4 regions of the Sphingopyxis sp. 10G20-10 genome follow, and region 1 is predicted to be linked to each of the others. Evidence: predicted binding sites of a transcription regulator. Region 1 holds the regulator's gene; each other region holds the start of a gene.

Region 1 (4,530 bases):
TTGGCACATTTGCTGGCGATCAGCGGACTTCATGTTACCGCGGTGGTCGGCTTTGTGATGTTTTTCTTGTTGCGCTTGCTCGCGCTGAACCAGCGGCTCGCTCTGCGTGGTTCGATCATTCTCTATGCCGCTGCCGGGGCCGCGATTGCAGGGCTTGGCTATACATGGCTGACAGGCATGGCGGTGCCCACCTTGCGATCGTGCATCGCCGCCATGCTGGTTCTTGCCGCCTTTATGATGGGGCGTGAAGCCTTGACGTTGCGGCTGGTCGCGGCGGGGGCGTTAATCGTTATGGTGTGGCGTCCCGAATCGCTGGCCGGACCCAGTTTTCAATTGAGCTTTGCCGCCGTCGCCGCGATTATTGCGCTGCACGAAAGCCCGCCGATGCGCGTTTTTCTTGCGCGCCGCGAAGAACCTCGGCTGTGGCGCTTGGGCCGCGCCATCGCCGGACTGTTGATTACCGGCCTTGTTATTGAGCTGACTCTGGCGCCGATTGCCTTGTTCCATTTTCACAAGGCCGGCCTCTATGGCGCGCTTGCCAATGTGATCGCGATCCCGCTCACCACCTTTGTGATTATGCCGATGGAGGCGCTGGCGTTATTGTTCGACAGCGTCGGGATCGGCGCGCCCTTTTGGTGGGTGGCTGGGGAGGCGCTCAACGGCTTGCTCGTGCTCGCCCATGCGGTGGCGGATGCGCCCGGCGCGGTCGCGACATTGCCGGTGTTTCCGGCCTATGGTTTTGCACTGTCGGTGCTCGGCGGGCTTTGGTTGCTGTTGTGGCGCACGCGCTGGCGTTGGGCGGGGCTGGCGCCGATGCTGGTGGGTGCGCTGGTCCTGACCGCACAGCCACGTCCTGATGTGCTGATTACCAACGACGGCCGCCATATTGCCGCAAAGCTGGACGATGGCCGCTATGCCTTATTGCGCGACCGTGCGGGCGACTATGTTCGCGGCAGTCTGGGCGAAGCAGCAGGCGTCGATGGCAAACTGGTCGCCCTGTCCGCTTCCGGTCAGGCAAAAGCCGAATGCAACCGCGATTTCTGTCGCTGGCAACAGGGCCGGGGATCGCAAAGCCTGACCATCATGGCCTCACGCGGCACGGCAAAGATAGAGGGGACAGATATGGCCGCGGCCTGCGCTGCCGCCGATGTGGTGGTCAGTGATCGCTGGTTGCACGACGAATGTCACGCCCGTTGGCTGACGATTGATCGCGACAGCCTGCCGCAAACGGGCGGTTTGGCACTTTACCTAGATGGCCCGCGCGTCGTGACAGCGCTGCGCGCGGGAGACGAGCATCCTTGGCGTCGCCCCGTCACGCTTAGTGGTAACGACGAAGCAGTCCCGACAAGCGCCCTTGCACCATGACGCGGTCCGCGGCGTAGCGCTGCGGTTCATAGGCGCCATTGGCGGGATCGAGTCGGACCATCGCGCCTTCGCGGCGGAAATATTTGAGCGTGGCATCCTGCCCGTCGACCAAGGCGACAACAATTTCGCCCTCGCGTGCCGTGTCGGCTTTCTGGATCAGTGCATAGTCGCCATCCAAAATTCCCGCTTCGACCATCGAATCGCCCGATACTTCCAACGCATAATGTTCGCCCGAGCCGAGCAGCGCGGCGGGAACCGACAGATTGTTATGATCCTCAAACGCCTCGATCGGCACACCGGCGGCGATTTTGCCGTGCAGCGGCACCTCGATAATATCATTGGCCGCAATCGGCTGCATCGCAGGTGGTGACTTGCGCAGTGGAACAACATTGTCGGACGAACCTTGCGCCGCCTTGCCGCCTTCGGGCAATTTTACGACTTCCAAAGCGCGCGCGCGATTGGGCAAGCGGCGCAGAAATCCGCGTTCTTCAAGCGCACTGATCAAGCGGTGAATCCCTGATTTTGACTTCAGCCCCAAGGCCTCCTTCATTTCTTCGAACGAAGGCGAAATCCCGCTAGCGTCGAGACGCTGCTGGATGAAGTGGAGCAGTTCATGCTGCTTGGCGGTCAACATCGATCATTCTCCAATGGGGTCTAAGCCGGACATAAGGGGAACGATAGTGGAACAGAGAGGGGGTTGTCAAGCGTGCGGTGTATATCCCCTTGCGTCAAATGCGCGTTAGAGCGCGATATAGGGGACAGGCATTCCGGCCTCTGTGGCGGCGGCGCCAATCTCCCGCACCACCAGCGCGTTGGCCACCGCCAAGGGACGGGTTTGTCCGCTGTCCTGGCTGGCCAGCAACGACACTGTTCCATTTGCCACCACAGCGCGCAGATAATCGCGACGGCTGCCTCCAGCGTCCAGCGGCGTGGCCAGCGGCGCTTGGTAGATTTGCGGGAGCGGATCACCGGCCCCCGCTAGATGCCGTACCAATGGCAACAGAAACAGTGTCGCGGTGACGAAGGCCGATGATGGATTGCCGGGTAGCCCCAGCACGACCGCATCGCTCAACGTCGCGGCGAGAAGCGGCTTGCCGGGGCGCATCGCGATCTTCCAGAAATCGATCGCGCCGCCCGCGTCTGTAATCGCGCCCCGCACATGGTCATGCACGCCGACCGATGCCCCACCGACGGTAACGATGACGTCGTGACGTCGCGCTAACTCATCTAAAAGACTGGATAAAGCCTGTCGATCATCACGAACATGACAGGGCGGGGTGATTAGCGCGGGCTCGGCGGTGAGCATTGCGGCGAGCATGACTCCATTGCTGTCGGGAATCTGGCCGGAGGCGAGGGGGTGGCCGGGCGGCACCAGTTCGTCGCCGGTGGTGACTATCGCCACGCGTGGGCGTGTGCCGACCGCAACTTGGCCGGTGCCGTTCATCGCCGCAGCGGCAAGAGCGCCCGCAGTCAACCGCGTCCCGCGCTCAAGCAGCCTGTCACCAGCGGCAAAGTCGCCGCCGCGCGCGCGAATATGGCGGCCGCGCTCTGCCGGACCGTCACCGGTCAAAAATATGCTGCCGCCGCGTATTTCCGTGTCTTCTTGCACCATGACCGTGTCTGCGCCATCGGGCAGCATGGCGCCGGTAAAGATGCGGATCGCTTCGCCGCTGGCCAGTGTTTGTGACGGAACTGCGCCAGCGGCGACTTCGCCTGCCAAAGCCCACGGGCCGGGTAGGTCGGCAAAGCGGATCGCAAAGCCATCCATCGCCGACATCGGCGCGGTGGGCTGATCGCGCTGGGCTATGATTGTTTCTGAAAGAAAGCGCCCAACAGATTCGAATAGCGGGATATTTTCTGAAGCGAGCGGAGGTTTTAGCGCCAGAAATCGCGCCTGAGCTTCCTCAACCGGAAGCTGCGCGCTCATGGTGCTGACCAGTCGCCCGACCGGCCACCGCTCTTTTCGAGCAGGCAAATGTCACCAATGACCATCGCCCGGTCGAGCGCCTTTGCCATGTCATAGAGGGTGAGCAGCGTCACCGACACGGCGGTCAGTGCCTCCATCTCGACCCCGGTCGGTCCGGTTGTTGCCGCCGTCGCGCGCACCGCAACGCCGTCCTCTTCCCATGTAAAATCGACCGTCACGCTGGTGAGCGCCAGCGGATGGCAAAGCGGGATCAGGTCGGCTGTGCGCTTTGCGGCCATAATCCCCGCGATACGCGCGGTCGAGATGACGTCACCTTTGGGCGCATTTCCATTGCGAATGGCCTTTAGTGCATCTGACGTCATGCCGATGTGTCCACCCGCGACGGCGCGGCGGACTGTCGTGGCCTTGGCGCCAACATCGACCATATGCGCGGCGCCGCTCTCGTCGAGATGCGTCGGGCGCGTCACACGGCTTCGCCCGTCAGTAACTGGCGGGTGGCGGTGCAAACATCATCCTGCCGCATCAGGCTTTCGCCCACCAGAAAGGCGTTAACCCCATGTTTTGCTAGGCGCTGGCAGTCGGCATGGATGGAAATGCCGCTTTCTCCGACCAGCAAGGTTCCGGGCGGGACGCGTGTCGCCAGACGCTCTGTGACGCCAAGGTTGGTCTCAAAAGTCCGCAAATCACGGTTGTTGACGCCAATCAGCCGCGATTTGAGGTGGGTCAGCGCGCGGTCCAGTTCGGCCTCGTCATGGACTTCGACCAGCACATCCACTCCGCGTTCGGTGGCCGCTGCTTCAATCTCGGCCATGACGTCATTGTCGAGCGCGGCGACAATGATCAGGATGGCGTCGGCACCGATCGACCGACTTTCAGCCACTTGCCACGGATCGACCATGAAATCCTTGCGCAAGACAGGCAAATCGCAAGCCGCGCGCGCCTCCACCAGATAATCCTCATGCCCCTGAAAATAGGGGGAGTCGGTAAGTACCGACAGACAGGCCGCCCCGCCATCGGCATAAGCGCGGGCATGGTCATCGGGGTTAAAATCTTTTCGGATTAGTCCTTTGGATGGCGAAGCTTTCTTTATTTCTGCGATCAAGCCAAAGCCGCCTGCTTGGATCCGCGCCCAAAGCGAGGCCGCAAAGCCGCGCACTGGCGACGCCGCAATCCGGTCGAGTTCGCTCATTGAGCGCGCAGCTTTGCGTTGCCTGACTTCCTCGGCCTTTGTAGCCAAA
Region 2 (4,530 bases), 370 kb from region 1:
AAAGGCCAGCTTTGATTCGCCGCCGCCGACCAGCGCCAGCCCGTGCGGCCCGACCAATGCCCCCGCAATCAAATAGCCCAGCACCGCGCCCAAGCCGAGACGGCGAAAAATAAGCACGAACAACGTCGCCACACCCAACAGGATCGCAGCTTCGACCAACATCACTTGCGTCGGATTTTCGGCCGTTGCGGCGACAGCGGCGACCAATAAGCTCATGCAGACACCGCCGGTTGCGGCCCGCCGAGCGCCTTTATCGCCGCGTCAAAGGGCAGCAGAATCGCCCCATGCCGCGCCGGAAAGTCGCGCGCCGGAGCGAGCAGAGCAAAGCCCGGCCAGTCGGGCACATCGGAGCCGCCGCCAAACCAATCGGCGATGGCGGCGCGCGTGGCGGCAATCTCTGCCAGTGACCGTCCCTCCGCATGGCGTGCAAACAATGTCGCAGCCGCCTGCCCCAAAGCGCACGCCTCGACCTTCATGCCGACCCGCGTCACCTGTCCCGCCGCGTCGCGGTCGAGATCCAGATGGATGCGGCTGCCGCATAAGGGCGCGCGGACATCGGCGGATAGCGACGTGTCACTCAGTGGCGGAAAGTCGGCGCTCGCCACCGCCAGCGCCAATATGTCGCGATTATATAGTGGCGCCGTCATGACGCTTTTTTCGCGGGCGTTGCTTCTTCTGGTGGATCTTCATCAGCCTCGCGCGCTTCTTTGCGCCGCTCGGCAATAATCTCGCTCGCCGCTGCGCTGGTCGCGCTGAGCGCCGGATAGGTGCGACTGCCCGTCACCCAGGCCGGCTGCGCCTGTTTGCCATAGCCAATATCATAGAGCAAAGTCAGCGTCATAAAGCCGATCGTCGCCAGCAACAGGCCTTTGATCGCGCCAAAACCCGCACCCAGCCCACGGTCGAACCCGCCGATCAACGACCGGCGGCTGCGATCGCCGATCGAGCGCGATATCCATTTCCCGAGGAAGAACACCACCCCGAACAGCAAAACAAAGCTGAGCATCGCGGCCCCGCCTTCGGACCCGACCCGACCCGTAATCGCATTGCTGACCGGCGCGTGAAACAAGCGCACCGCCGCAATCGCCAACACCCAGGCGAGCAAGCTCAACACTTCCTGCACCAACCCGCGTGAGAATCCCAATATCGCGCCGCCACCGACCAACGTCAGCACGACAATATCCAAAGCCGTCAAACTACCCATAAGGGCTGCGCTAATCGCGACCGAGCATCAGGTCAACGAGTTCGCCAAGCCGCTCGAAACCCGTGACCGAAATTCCGCCGACCGATTTCATGCCCTTCGGACCCCAAGCCTTGGAAAAACCAAGCTTTGCCGCCTCACGCAGCCGCAGCGGAGCATGGGCAACCGGACGCACTTCGCCCGACAGCGATACCTCGCCAAAACCGATGCTGTCGGCGGGCACCGGTCGCTCGGTAAAAGCCGACACCAGCGCCGCCGCCACCGCCAGATCGGCAGCGGGGTCGGTCAGCCGATAGCCACCGGCAATATTCAGATACACCTCAGCCGACGTCATCGACAGGCCGCATCGCGCCTCCAGCACCGCCAAGATCATCGCCAGCCGTCCGCTGTCCCATCCGACAACCGCACGGCGCGGTGTCGCCCCGCTCGCCAATCGCACCGTCAACGCTTGCACTTCGACCAGCACCGGTCGCGTGCCTTCCAGCGCCGGAAACACCACCGCGCCCGGCACATCGCGGCTGCGGTTGGTCAAAAACAGACTCGACGGGTTAGCCACCTCGCTCAGCCCGCTTTCTTCCATCGAGAAGACGCCGATTTCATCGGTGCCGCCAAAACGGTTCTTGACCGCGCGCAAAATGCGATACTGATGACTGCGCTCGCCCTCAAACGCCAGCACCGTATCGACCATATGCTCCAGCACACGCGGCCCCGCGATGCTGCCATCTTTGGTCACATGGCCGACCAGCACCAGCGCACAATGGCTGTCCTTGGCAAAGCGGATAAGCTCTTGCGCGCTGGCTCGCACCTGACTCACCGTCCCCGGCGCGCCCTCGATCAGGTCGCTGTGCATCGTCTGGATCGAATCGATGACCAGAAAGTCAGGCGTCGCCGCACCGTCGAGCGTCGCCAATATGTCGCGCACCGATGTCGCGCTGGCGAGTAACACTTTGGCCGCGCCCAGACCCAGCCGTTGCGCGCGAAGCCGCACCTGCGCCGCCGCTTCTTCGCCGCTGATATAGACGACCGACTTGCCCGACAGCGCCAGCCGCCCCGCCGCTTGTAACAGCAAGGTCGATTTGCCGATCCCCGGATCGCCGCCGATCAGTGTCGCCGACCCCGCCACAAAGCCGCCACCCAGCGCGCGATCAAATTCGGCGATGCCGCACGCCATGCGGTCGGGCAGCGGAACATCGGAATCGAGCGTCTCCAACGCAATTTTCCGTCCGCCCGCGCGCAGATTATGTTTGGCCGAAAACACCGTTTCTGCGGCCTCTTCGACCAAAGTGTTCCATTCGGCACAATCGTCGCACTGCCCCTGCCAGCGATAGGCGACAGTCCCGCAATTCTGACAGACATATTGACGTTTTGCTTTGGCCATGCGGCTTCTATATTCAGAACAAATACGGAACGCCAGCGGTTTCTGACGCCGTCATGACGACGAAGCAAGGCCCGATAGTGTAGTTTTTCCTATCATTGTTCTAAGGCGGTCAGGAGCACCCGAATCGCCCTAATGAAGGAACGCACCCCACCATGAAATTCTTTGCCGACACCGCCGAAATCGCCGACATCAAGGAATTGGCCGCGACCGGCCTGCTCGATGGCGTCACCACCAACCCGTCGCTGATCGCCAAGTCGGGTCGTGATTTCATGGAAGTCACCAAAGAAATCTGCGCGCTGACCGATGGGCCTGTGTCGGCCGAAGTCGTCGCGCTCGACCACGCAACGATGATGAAAGAGGCCGAAGTCCTCCGCAAGATCGCCGACAATGTCTGCATCAAGGTGCCACTGACCATCGACGGCCTGAAAACCTGCAAGGCGCTGACCGGCGAGGGCACGATGGTCAATGTCACGCTCTGCTTCTCGGCGAACCAGGCGCTGCTCGCGGCCAAGGCCGGCGCGACATTTGTTTCGCCCTTCGTCGGGCGTCATGACGACAATGGGTTTGACGGGATGCAGCTAATCGCCGACATCCGGCTCATCTATGACAATTACGCCTATCGCACCGAAATCCTCGTCGCCAGCGTCCGCCACGGGATGCATGTGCTGGAAGCCGCCAAGATCGGCGCAGATGTGATGACCGCGCCGCCCGCCGTCATTAAGGGATTGTTCAAGCATATATTGACCGACAAGGGCATCGAAGGCTTCCTCGCCGATTGGGCCAAGACCGGTCAGTCGATCAGCTGAAGCACTGACGGCCTGCTTAGGCCAGGTGAGCCTTCACCCACTGCTTTGAAATGATGATCCGTTGCATCTCGTTGGTGCCTTCGGCGATGCACAGGAAAATGGCGTCGCGGTATAGCCGTTCGACGTCATATTCCTTCGAATAGCCATAACCGCCAAAAATCCGCATCGCTTCTTGGCTGTTGCTCACCGCTGCTTCTGATGCGAAATATTTGGCCATTCCGGCTTCCAGATCGCAGCGGTCGCCGCGATCATAGGCAGCGGCGGCATCAAAGGTCAAAAGCCCGCGGCGCGCGCGCGTGTCACCATGTCGCCGATCTTCAGTTGGATCGCCTGATGCTCGGCAATCGGCTTGCCCATGGTTTCGCGCACTTGCGCATATTCGGTCGCCAGCCTCAGCGCGCCCTCGGCGACTCCAACCCCGCGCGCCGCAACATTGATCCGCCCAAGTTCCAGCCCGCCGGTCGCCTGAAAGAACCCCTGCCCTTCGACCTCACCGATCAGATGGTCGGCGGGAATTCGATAATTGTCGAAAATCAGCTCGGCTGTGTCGATGGCATTATAGCCCAGTTTCTTGAACTTCTTGCCGGTGGTAAACCCCTCGCCCTTGGGCGCGATCATGAGGCTCATGCCCGTATAACGCGGATCGGCTTTGGCATCGGTTTTGACCAGCAGTGCAAAGCAACTGCCGTTCAAACCGTTCGAAATCCAGGTTTTGGTGCCATTGATGACATAATCGTCACCGTCACGCGCGGCGGTGGTGCGGATCGCCTGCAAATCGGTTCCGGCATTGGGCTCGGTCAGCGCCAGCCCGCCGCGAATGGCGCCGTTGGCGAATTGCGGCAGCCAATGGTCGCGCTGTGCCGCCGTGCCAAATCGCTCGACCGCGCTCGCCATAATCAGGTGCGAATTGAGAATGCCGGTAATCGCCACCCAGTGCGAAGAAATCAGCGCGACAATCTTGGCATAAGTGACCGCCGGCAGCCCCAGCCCGCCATAATCCTGACCAATGGTCGCACCGAACAACCCCATCTCGGCCATCTGATGGACGATCTCTTCGGGCCAGACATCGTCATGGTCATATTTTTGGACGACCGGGCGCACTTCTTTGTCGACCCATTTCTGGATCGCGTCGAGCAAGGCAACTT
Region 3 (4,530 bases), 420 kb from region 1:
CGTGCGCGATTTCATTCTTTACAATCTGCTGCTGCCATCGCTGTTCGGAGCCATCTGGATGATCGCCATCGCCGGCACCACCATCATCATCGATCAGAACGGAGGCGGCCTCTATGCGATGTTGGTTCGCGACGGACCCGACCCCTTGCTCTATCAACTCTTCAGCGAATTGCGCGGCGGCCCCATCGCGCTGATCTTTCTGATCGTCGCAATTTTCCTGTCCTATGTCACCGCCGCCGACAGCAATGTTTCGGCCATGAGCGCGCTGTCGACGCATGGCATTTCGCCCGAGGCGCCAGAGGCCCCATTGATGATCAAGATTGTCTGGGGAATAACAGTCGGGCTTGTCGCGACGGTTTTGGTATCGGCATCGGGGCTAGAGGGTATTCGCATGATGTCGGTGCTCGGCGGTTTTCCGGCGCTGTTCGTTATTCTTTGTGCCGCACTGTCGCTGGCCGTGATGATGGTGCGGGGACAGCAAACCGCCGCCCCCGCCACCATCTGACATCACATTACCAAATGCGCGTGCGCTTGTCGGGCGCGACATAATATTTGGAATCCGCGCCGATATTGAACGCCTTGTACCAAGCGTCCAGATTGCGCACTGGCCCGATGACACGCCATTTTGCGGGGCTGTGCGGGTCGCTTGCCATTTGCTGACGGGTGCTATCCTCACGCTGCTTGTCACGCCATGATTGGGCAAAGGAGAGGAAGAAGCGCTGATCGCCCGTCAACCCGTCGATTACCGGCGCATCCTTGCCACCAAGCGCGCGATGATAGGCGTCATAAGCAATCTGTAGCCCAGCGAGATCGGCGATATTCTCACCCATCGTCAGATCGGGATTGATGAACATGCCCGGCACCGCCTCATAGGTCGCATATTGCGCCCCAAAGCCCTTGGCCTCGGCGTCAAACCGCTTGGCATCGGCGGGCGTCCACCAGTCATGCACCGCTCCATCGGCATCAATCTTGCGACCCTGATCGTCGAAACCATGGCTGATTTCATGCCCGATGATCGCACCGATCGACCCATAGTTGACCGCTTCATCCGCGCTTTCGCTGAAATAAGGAGCCTGCAAAATGCCCGCCGGAAACACAATCTTGTTCTCCAGCCCGCCATTATAGGCGTTCACCGTTTGCGGGTTCATCGCCCATTTCTTGCGGTCAACCGGTTTGTTCAAATCGGCCATCGCATAGGCATATTCGAATTTCCCGCTGCGCTGGACATTGCCGTACAGATCAGTCGGGCTGATTGTCAGCGCCGAATAATCGCGCCATTTGTCGGGATAGCCTACCATGACATCCATGCGCGACAATTTGGTCAGCGCCGCTTCTTTGGTCGCGGGTGCCATCCAGTTGTTGCTGCGAATCCGGTCGCCCATGGCCAGTTTCAAATTGGCCACCAACTCTTCCATTTTCGCTTTTGCGCTCGCCGGGAAATAGGTTTTGGCATAAGTCTGCCCAACCAACTCGCCCAGGCTGCCGTCAACGAGCCGCAGGCCGCGCTTCCAGCGCGGACGCAATTCCTTGACCCCGCTCAAAACCTTGGACAGCTCGAACCGGCTGTCGACAAAATCCTTGGACAAATAGGGTGCGGCATTGTCGGCGACATGAAATTCCTGCCACAGTTTCAACGTCGCGATCGGCGTCTTGGCATAAAGCGCCGCAATGTCACGGATCGCCGTATTCTCGTTGACGATAATCCGGTCCTGTGGCCCAATCCCGGCCCCAGCAAACCAGGCTGTCCAGTCGAGGCCGGGCGCATAGGCGCTTAGCTCGGCCGATGACATGGGATTGTTGATCTTGCTGATGTCGCGGCGGTCGGCGATTTTCCAGCTCGCCTTGGCGATATCGGTCTCGAACGCCATGATCGCATCGGCGGCGGCCTCGGGATCTTTGGTGCCGACCGCGGTCAGCGTCCGCACGATATAAGCGCGATAGGCGTCACGCTGGGGCTTGAATTGGTCGTCCAAATAATATTCGCGCTCGGGTAGGCCCAAACCATCCTGGCCCATCCACAGCGAATTCATGGTGGGATCATCGGGGTCAGAATAAGGTCCAGCGCTGACGATAGAAAGGCCAAAACCGCCCTGCGTCGTTCCCATAAACCGCGCCATGTCGCTCTTGGTCTGGATCGCCTCGACCTTGGCAATATCGGCCAGCAGCGGCTTGGCACCCAACGCGTCCACGCGCGCTTCGTCCATAAAGCTTTGATACAGGCCGCCCACTTGACCATCGGCCGGGGCGCCCAGCACCAGCGCGCGCAACTGCCGCTGGGTCAGATTATAGACGTCATAGCCGACCCCTGCGGACCCTTGATCGTCGGGAATTTCGGTGTGGGCGAACCATGCACCATTGGCATAGGCATCAAAATCATCGCCCGGTTTCACGCTGGTATCGCGCGCTGTCAGATCGACGCCCCAGTCGCCAAAGGTCAGCGGGGCGACGGATGTGTCGTCACTTGCCGCTGCGTCACCGTCTGCCATAATCTGCGTCTGCGCGATCATCTGTTGCGCTTGCGGTGTTCCCGTCATCGCGCCCATTGCCAGCGCCAAGGCGGCTGACGACGTAAGCCAATTCATCTGCATAAAAATTCTCCTGGTCCCCGTGGCCACCGTCTCAAACGCGCGACCTCTGCTGAATTGTCTTTCACTCCCGCCGCTTACCGTCAAGCAGACAATGGTCGTTGGTCGATGCGACAGATGCTTTGGTAGAATTTACCCTCGACGATATCCTCACCCGGCTTGGCCGATGCCACCACCGACAACCTTGCATCGCTCCGCCCCCTGCCCCATTTGATGGCGACCCCCGTGCGCCCCTTGCGCGTTAAGAACAAATCTGGAACAAAGCCCTCCCATGAGTCTCACCCACATCTCTGTCCGCGGCGCGCGCGAACATAATCTCAAAGGCGTCGATGTCGACTTGCCGCGCGACAAGTTGATCGTCATCACCGGACTCAGCGGCAGCGGCAAATCCAGCCTCGCCTTTGACACCATTTATGCCGAGGGGCAGCGGCGCTATGTCGAGAGCCTGTCGGCCTATGCCCGCCAGTTCCTCGAAATGATGCAAAAGCCCGATGTCGAGCATATCGACGGCCTGTCTCCGGCGATCAGCATCGAACAGAAAACGACCAGCCGCAACCCGCGCTCGACGGTCGCGACGGTCACCGAAATCTATGACTATATGCGCCTGTTGTGGGCGCGCGTCGGCATCCCCTATTCGCCTGCAACCGGCGAGCCGATTACCGCGCAGACGGTCAGCATGATGGTCGACCGCGTGATGGAATTGCCAGAGGGCACCCGCGCCTATCTGCTCGCCCCCGTCGTGCGCGGGCGCAAGGGCGAGTATCGCAAGGAGCTGGCGCAATGGCAGAAAGAGGGCTTCACCCGCGTCCGCATCGACGGCAAATTTTACGAAATTGGCGAAGCCCCCGCGCTCGATAAAAAATACAAGCATGACATAGAAGTAGTGGTCGACCGCATCGCGGTGCGCGAAGGTCTGGAAACCCGCCTCGCCGACAGTTTGGAAACCGCGTTGAAGCTCGCCGAGGGGCTGGCCTATCTCGACCTTGCCGATGGTGTCGTGCCGAGCCGCGAAGACGAAGAGAGCGGCGGCGCGATGAAGGGCGCGGGGTTGCCCGCCAACCGCATCGTGTTCAGCGAGAAATTCGCCTGCCCCGTGTCGGGCTTCACGATCGCCGAAATCGAACCGCGCCTGTTCAGCTTCAACGCCCCGCAAGGCGCCTGCCCCGCTTGCGACGGCTTGGGCGAGCGGTTGGAGTTCGATCCCGACCTTGTCGTCCCCAACCATGCGCTGACCCTGAAAAAGGGCGCGATTGTGCCGTGGGCCAAATCGAACCCGCCTTCGCCCTATTATATGCAGGTGCTCGACAGCCTCGGCAAAGCCTATGACTTCGACCTGACGACGCCGTGGCAGGATTTGCCCGGCGGGGTGCAGCAGATCATCCTGTTCGGCAGCGGCGGGATGCCCGTCGAGCTGACGTTCAAGGACGGTCGCCGCAGCTATTCGACGCACAAGCCCTTCGACGGCGTCATCGGCAACCTCAACCGCCGCATGTTGCAGACCGAAAGCGCGTGGATGCGCGAGGAGCTGGGCAAGTATCAGACCGCGCAGCCGTGCGAGACGTGCCACGGCGCGCGCCTTCGTCCCGAACCGCTCGCGGTCAAGATCGCGGGCGAGGACATCAGCCTGTCGGCGCAGCGCAGCGTCGCCGACGCGCTCGCCTGGTTCGGCAGCCTCGAAGCCAAGCTGACCGACCAGCAACAGCAGATCGCCCGCGCCATCCTCAAGGAAATCAACGAGCGTCTCGGCTTTCTCAACAATGTCGGGCTCGACTATCTCAACCTCAACCGCACCAGCGGCACGCTCAGCGGCGGCGAGAGCCAGCGCATCCGCCTCGCCTCGCAAATCGGCAGCGGCCTGTCGGGCGTCCTCTATGTCCTCGACGAACCCAGCATCGGGCTGCACCAGCGCGACAATGACCGCCTGCTCGCGACGCTCAAGCGCCTG
Region 4 (4,530 bases), 440 kb from region 1:
CTGGCAAGTGTGGAGCGTCCCGATTGCGTACCGGGCTAATGGCAAATTGTTGCCAAGCTTTTCGGCCTTGCTCGCCAACAAACGCGCGGATCATCCCGAAACTTATCGGCTCGATTTCAGTTACGACACCAATACAATTACACAGTATAGCGTCAGCGACGTCATGTCTGGGAAAGTCAGTGCCCAACAGCTTGCTGGAAAAGATGTAATCTTCGCCCCGACTGCGTCCATATTTCAGGATGCCCATTATTTGCCGGGTCACAACAAGGTGCCGGGCGCGTTCATTCACTTGATCGGGGCGGAAACTCTGAAACGAGGGAATCCTGTCAACCTCGGCTGGCTTCCCTCTTTGTCGCTCACAATCCTGTTCGTTATGGCATGGATGCTTACCAAAACTAGTCGCTGGTTCGGTGCCACAGCTGCCGTAGTGGTGCTATTCTCGGTCGTCGCCAAAATTCTGATGAGCACAATGTTGGTGACCATATCAGTTGGCACGAGCGTAATATTCCTAGCCACCATTGGCATCATTGTAGCGCGTAATCGCCGCCGTGTTTCAGCGCAGCGCGAAAACCCCGTTTCAGGTTTGCCCAATTTCGAAGCCATGCGGTCTGAACTGCCCTTCGGCAGTCATACGGTTATCGGCGCAAAACTGGTCAATTTCGAAGATCTCGCCGCTTTCTTGCCCGGCGCAGGAAGTCAGCTATTGATCGAACAGGTGAGCCGCCGCCTCCAGTTGGTGTCGGGCGGGACACAGCTATACCATGACCTTGATGGCACTTTTTCTTGGCTGGTTCCCTATTATCAACATAGCCAGATCGAAAACCAGTTGGCTGGGCTGGCAGCGCTGTTCAATGCCCCACTCACGATCGGAGAGTTGCGCGTGGATGTCGCCATTGCTTTTGGCATCAACGACGAATTCGAAGGGTCCAATGCCCAGCGGCTCGCCGCTGCGCTGGTGGCGGCCGAAAAATCGATCCGCAACCGCTCTCTGTGGACAAAATATGCCCCGCGTCAAAAAGCGGATGCGGGTTGGCAACTTAGCTTTCACTCGCAGCTTGAGGATGCGATGGCAGGCGGGGACATTTGGGTCGCCTATCAACCGCAATATGATTTGGAAACGCAAACGATGGTCGGCGTCGAAGCTCTCGCGCGCTGGACCCACCCCGATCGCGGTTCTATTTCGCCCGACGAATTTATTACCCAAGCCGAAAAGAGCCAGGACATTTACCGCCTGACATTATTCGTCATGGATCAGGCAATCCATTCGGCGGCGCAACTTCATGCCCTCGGCCAACCCATCCATATGTCGGTCAATATGTCGGCCACTCTGCTTGACCACGCTGATCTGGTCGGAACTATTCGTGTCATGCTGACCGCGCATCACTTGCCACCAGAAATGTTAACGATTGAAGTGACCGAAACCGCGCAGATCGAAAACAGCGCACAGGCCCGAAAAACGCTGGCTCAGCTTCGTCGCGCAGGCATGCGCCTTTCGATTGATGATTATGGGACCGGCCAGTCAAACCTCGAATATCTCACCGAAATTGAGGCGGATGAAATCAAGATCGACAAGCGATTCGTAATGACCATGCGCGATTCGCCGCGAAACTTAGAAGTGGTCAAATCAACCATCGATTTGGCGCACAAACTTGACGCAGTCGCTGTCGCAGAAGGCATCGAAGACGCCGCCACCATGGCCCTACTCAATCGCCTTGGATGCGACATAGGGCAAGGCTACCATCTTGGTAAACCACAGTTATTTTCCGAACTAACAGCCAAGCTTGACGGGACGCTCTCCGAAAAATCCGCCTAAACGTTAACCTTTGAAGTTAATTCTTGGTTTACCTTATCAATTAAGGTATATGCCGCGTTAACTGCTGTTTTTTTCGCAGTGACAGAGGGAGATAACTCATGGGTTGGTTTTGGAGCTTTCTTGGCGGTGCCGGTACCGGAAGCGGTGGCGGTCGAGCTTAAATTAGCGAAAATATTCAAAAAGGGCCTCGGCATTGCCGGGGCCTTTTCTTTTGTGCGAGCACGGTTCCGCCCTCCGTTTCACCCATGTCATAAACACTGCCTCCACGGGTATCAGCGGCGGCCTTTCATCCGGCCACGACCTGTGCGTCGCGGCCCGACGCACAACGGCCTCCAAATGGACAGGCCCGCCGACAAAAAAATTTCTGGCGCGACTGATACGCAACACCCATTTTAGCCACATCGCGCTCTATCCCGCAGGATCGCTGGCCTTAGCGCCAATCGCCCAACATGGGACGCGGCGAGACGAATCAGAATAGCGACGAACCGAGTCCTTAAAATGTCATTTACCCTCTTGCGTCGCTGGCGCGACGTGGCACTATGGGTTGTGGGTCGACCGAGGGGGAAGCCCAAGAAATAGTATTTGACCGTAAACTGCGGAATCCCGTTGCTCATCCTGTCGATGCGCGGGCGGACCCTTTTTGCGCTCGAAAATAGAGTCCCCTCAGGGACCAGAAAACTGCTAGGCTGGGGTTTCGCCCCGAGTCGAACAAGACAGGAACAGATGCGCAGCGCGCGTCAGGACAAAACGGGGAAGAGATAATGGATTTTCGCGAGACGGACCGGGTGGAGAATAGCGACGTGGCGACGGCAGAATTGGACAAGACAGAGGCATCGCCCGAGGCGACTCAAGAGACGCTAAGCGTGCGCGAACCGGAGCCTGCCGAAACGCCCGCGATCAAACTCAACGAAGACGCCGGCGACCCCAAGGTCCACACGCGCCGCTTCACCATCGTCACCGACTCCAGTCGCGATGCCCTGCTCACCGATTTCGGCAAGGAAACGCTGCAGGACCGCTATCTGCTCCCCGGCGAATCCTATCAGGATCTGTTCGCGCGAGTCGCGTCGGCCTATGCCGATGATCAGGATCATGCCCAGCGGCTCTATGATTATATCTCGAAGCTGTGGTTCATGCCCGCAACGCCAGTGCTCTCGAACGGCGGCACCGGACGCGGCCTGCCGATCAGCTGCTACCTCAACTCGGTCGACGACAGCCTTGAGGGCATTGTCGGCACGTGGAACGAGAATGTGTGGCTCGCCAGCCGTGGTGGCGGCATCGGCACCTATTGGGGCGCGGTACGCGGCATCGGCGAACCCGTCGGCCTGAACGGCAAGACCAGCGGCATCATTCCCTTTGTCCGCGTGATGGACAGCCTCACCCTCGCGATTTCGCAAGGCTCGCTGCGGCGCGGTTCGGCCGCCTGCTATCTCGACGTCAACCACCCCGAAATCGAGGAGTTCCTCGAGGTTCGCAAGCCGTCGGGCGATTTCAACCGCAAGGCGCTCAACCTCCACCACGGCGTCCTGATCACCGACGAATTCATGGAAGCTGTCCGCGACGGCGCTGATTTCGACCTCAAGAGCCCCAAGGACCAGAGCGTCCGCGGCACCGTCAATGCGCGCGCCTTGTTCCAGAAGATCGTCGAAACGCGCCTCGCGACCGGCGAGCCCTACATCATCTTCATCGATCAGGTGAACCGCATGATGCCCAAGCATCACCGCGACCTGGGGCTGAAGGTTTCGACCTCGAACCTGTGCAGCGAAATCACGCTGCCGACGGGCCGCGACCATCTGGGCAATGATCGCACTGCGGTCTGCTGCCTCTCCAGCCTCAACCTCGAAACCTGGGACGAGTGGAACGGCGACAAGATGTTCATCGAGGATGTCATGCGGATGCTCGACAACGTCCTGCAGGATTATATCGACCGCGCCCCGCCCGAAATGGCCCGCGCCAAATATTCGGCCAGCCGCGAACGCTCGGTCGGGCTGGGCGTCATGGGCTTCCACAGCTTCCTCCAGGCCCGCGGCCTGCCGTTCGAGGGCGCGATGGCGAAATCGTCGAACCTGCGCGTTTTCAAACATATCCGCGCACAGGTCGATCAGGCCTCGATGCTGCTCGCCAACGAACGCGGCCCCTGCCCCGACGCCGCCGATCAGGGCGTGATGGAACGGTTCAGCTGCAAGATGGCGATCGCGCCCACCGCGTCGATCAGCATCATCTGCGGCGGCACCAGCGCGTGCATCGAACCGGTGCCCGCGAACATCTATACGCACAAGACGCTGTCGGGCAGCTTTGTGGTCAAGAACCCGCATCTGGAATCGCTGCTGGTCGACAAGGCCAAGAACAGCGACAGCATCTGGAACTCGATTCTCGAACGCGGCGGCAGCGTCCAGCACCTCGACTTCCTGACGCAGGATGAAAAGGATTGCTTCAAGACCAGCTTTGAAATCGATCAACGCTGGCTGCTCGAACTCAGCGCCGACCGTACGCCCTATATTGATCAGGCGCAGTCGCTCAATCTCTTCATCCCCGCCGATGTCGAGAAGTGGGACCTGCTCATGCTCCACTATCGCGCGTGGGAACTCGGCATCAAATCGCTCTATTATCTGCGGTCGAAATCGGTGCAGCGCGCGGGCTTTGCCGGCGGGGTCGAGGCCGACAACACCGCCGAGCTGGCGAAATATGAATTGCCGTCCACCGATTATGACGAATGTCTG

What was found. Region 1 encodes LexA, which represses DNA repair genes until DNA is damaged. Its sites were predicted from a motif close to GTTCCNCNCTTGTTCT; they were not measured.
Region 2: radA (DNA repair protein RadA) is a predicted target of LexA. The motif match lies at 2,595-2,610, and genes of this name have one in related genera.
Region 3: uvrA (excinuclease ABC subunit UvrA) is a predicted target of LexA. The motif match lies at 2,830-2,845, and genes of this name have one in related genera.
Region 4: ACR3XE_RS12355 (ribonucleoside-diphosphate reductase subunit alpha) is a predicted target of LexA. The motif match lies at 2,519-2,534, and genes of this name have one in related genera.

Annotation. Positions count from the first base shown of each region.
Region 1 covers NZ_CP195117.1:2,107,474-2,112,003, reverse strand. Annotated here, with positions in the region: gene ACR3XE_RS10290 (ComEC/Rec2 family competence protein) at 1-1,365, shown strand, start outside; gene lexA (transcriptional repressor LexA) at 1,319-1,999, opposite strand; gene ACR3XE_RS10280 (molybdopterin molybdotransferase MoeA) at 2,105-3,292, opposite strand; gene moaC (cyclic pyranopterin monophosphate synthase MoaC) at 3,289-3,759, opposite strand; gene trpC (indole-3-glycerol phosphate synthase TrpC) at 3,756-4,530, opposite strand, start outside.
Region 2 covers NZ_CP195117.1:2,475,774-2,480,303, forward strand. Annotated here, with positions in the region: gene ACR3XE_RS12015 (cation:proton antiporter domain-containing protein) at 1-216, opposite strand, end outside; gene ACR3XE_RS12020 (iron-sulfur cluster assembly scaffold protein) at 213-647, opposite strand; gene ACR3XE_RS12025 (CvpA family protein) at 644-1,204, opposite strand; gene radA (DNA repair protein RadA) at 1,215-2,579, opposite strand; gene fsa (fructose-6-phosphate aldolase) at 2,732-3,385, shown strand; gene ACR3XE_RS12040 (acyl-CoA dehydrogenase family protein) at 3,402-3,662, opposite strand; gene ACR3XE_RS12045 (acyl-CoA dehydrogenase family protein) at 3,659-4,522, opposite strand.
Region 3 covers NZ_CP195117.1:1,689,089-1,693,618, reverse strand. Annotated here, with positions in the region: gene ACR3XE_RS08300 (BCCT family transporter) at 1-505, shown strand, start outside; gene ACR3XE_RS08295 (M13 family metallopeptidase) at 513-2,588, opposite strand; gene uvrA (excinuclease ABC subunit UvrA) at 2,857-4,530, shown strand, end outside.
Region 4 covers NZ_CP195117.1:2,543,834-2,548,363, forward strand. Annotated here, with positions in the region: gene ACR3XE_RS12350 (EAL domain-containing protein) at 1-1,813, shown strand, start outside; gene ACR3XE_RS12355 (ribonucleoside-diphosphate reductase subunit alpha) at 2,575-4,530, shown strand, end outside.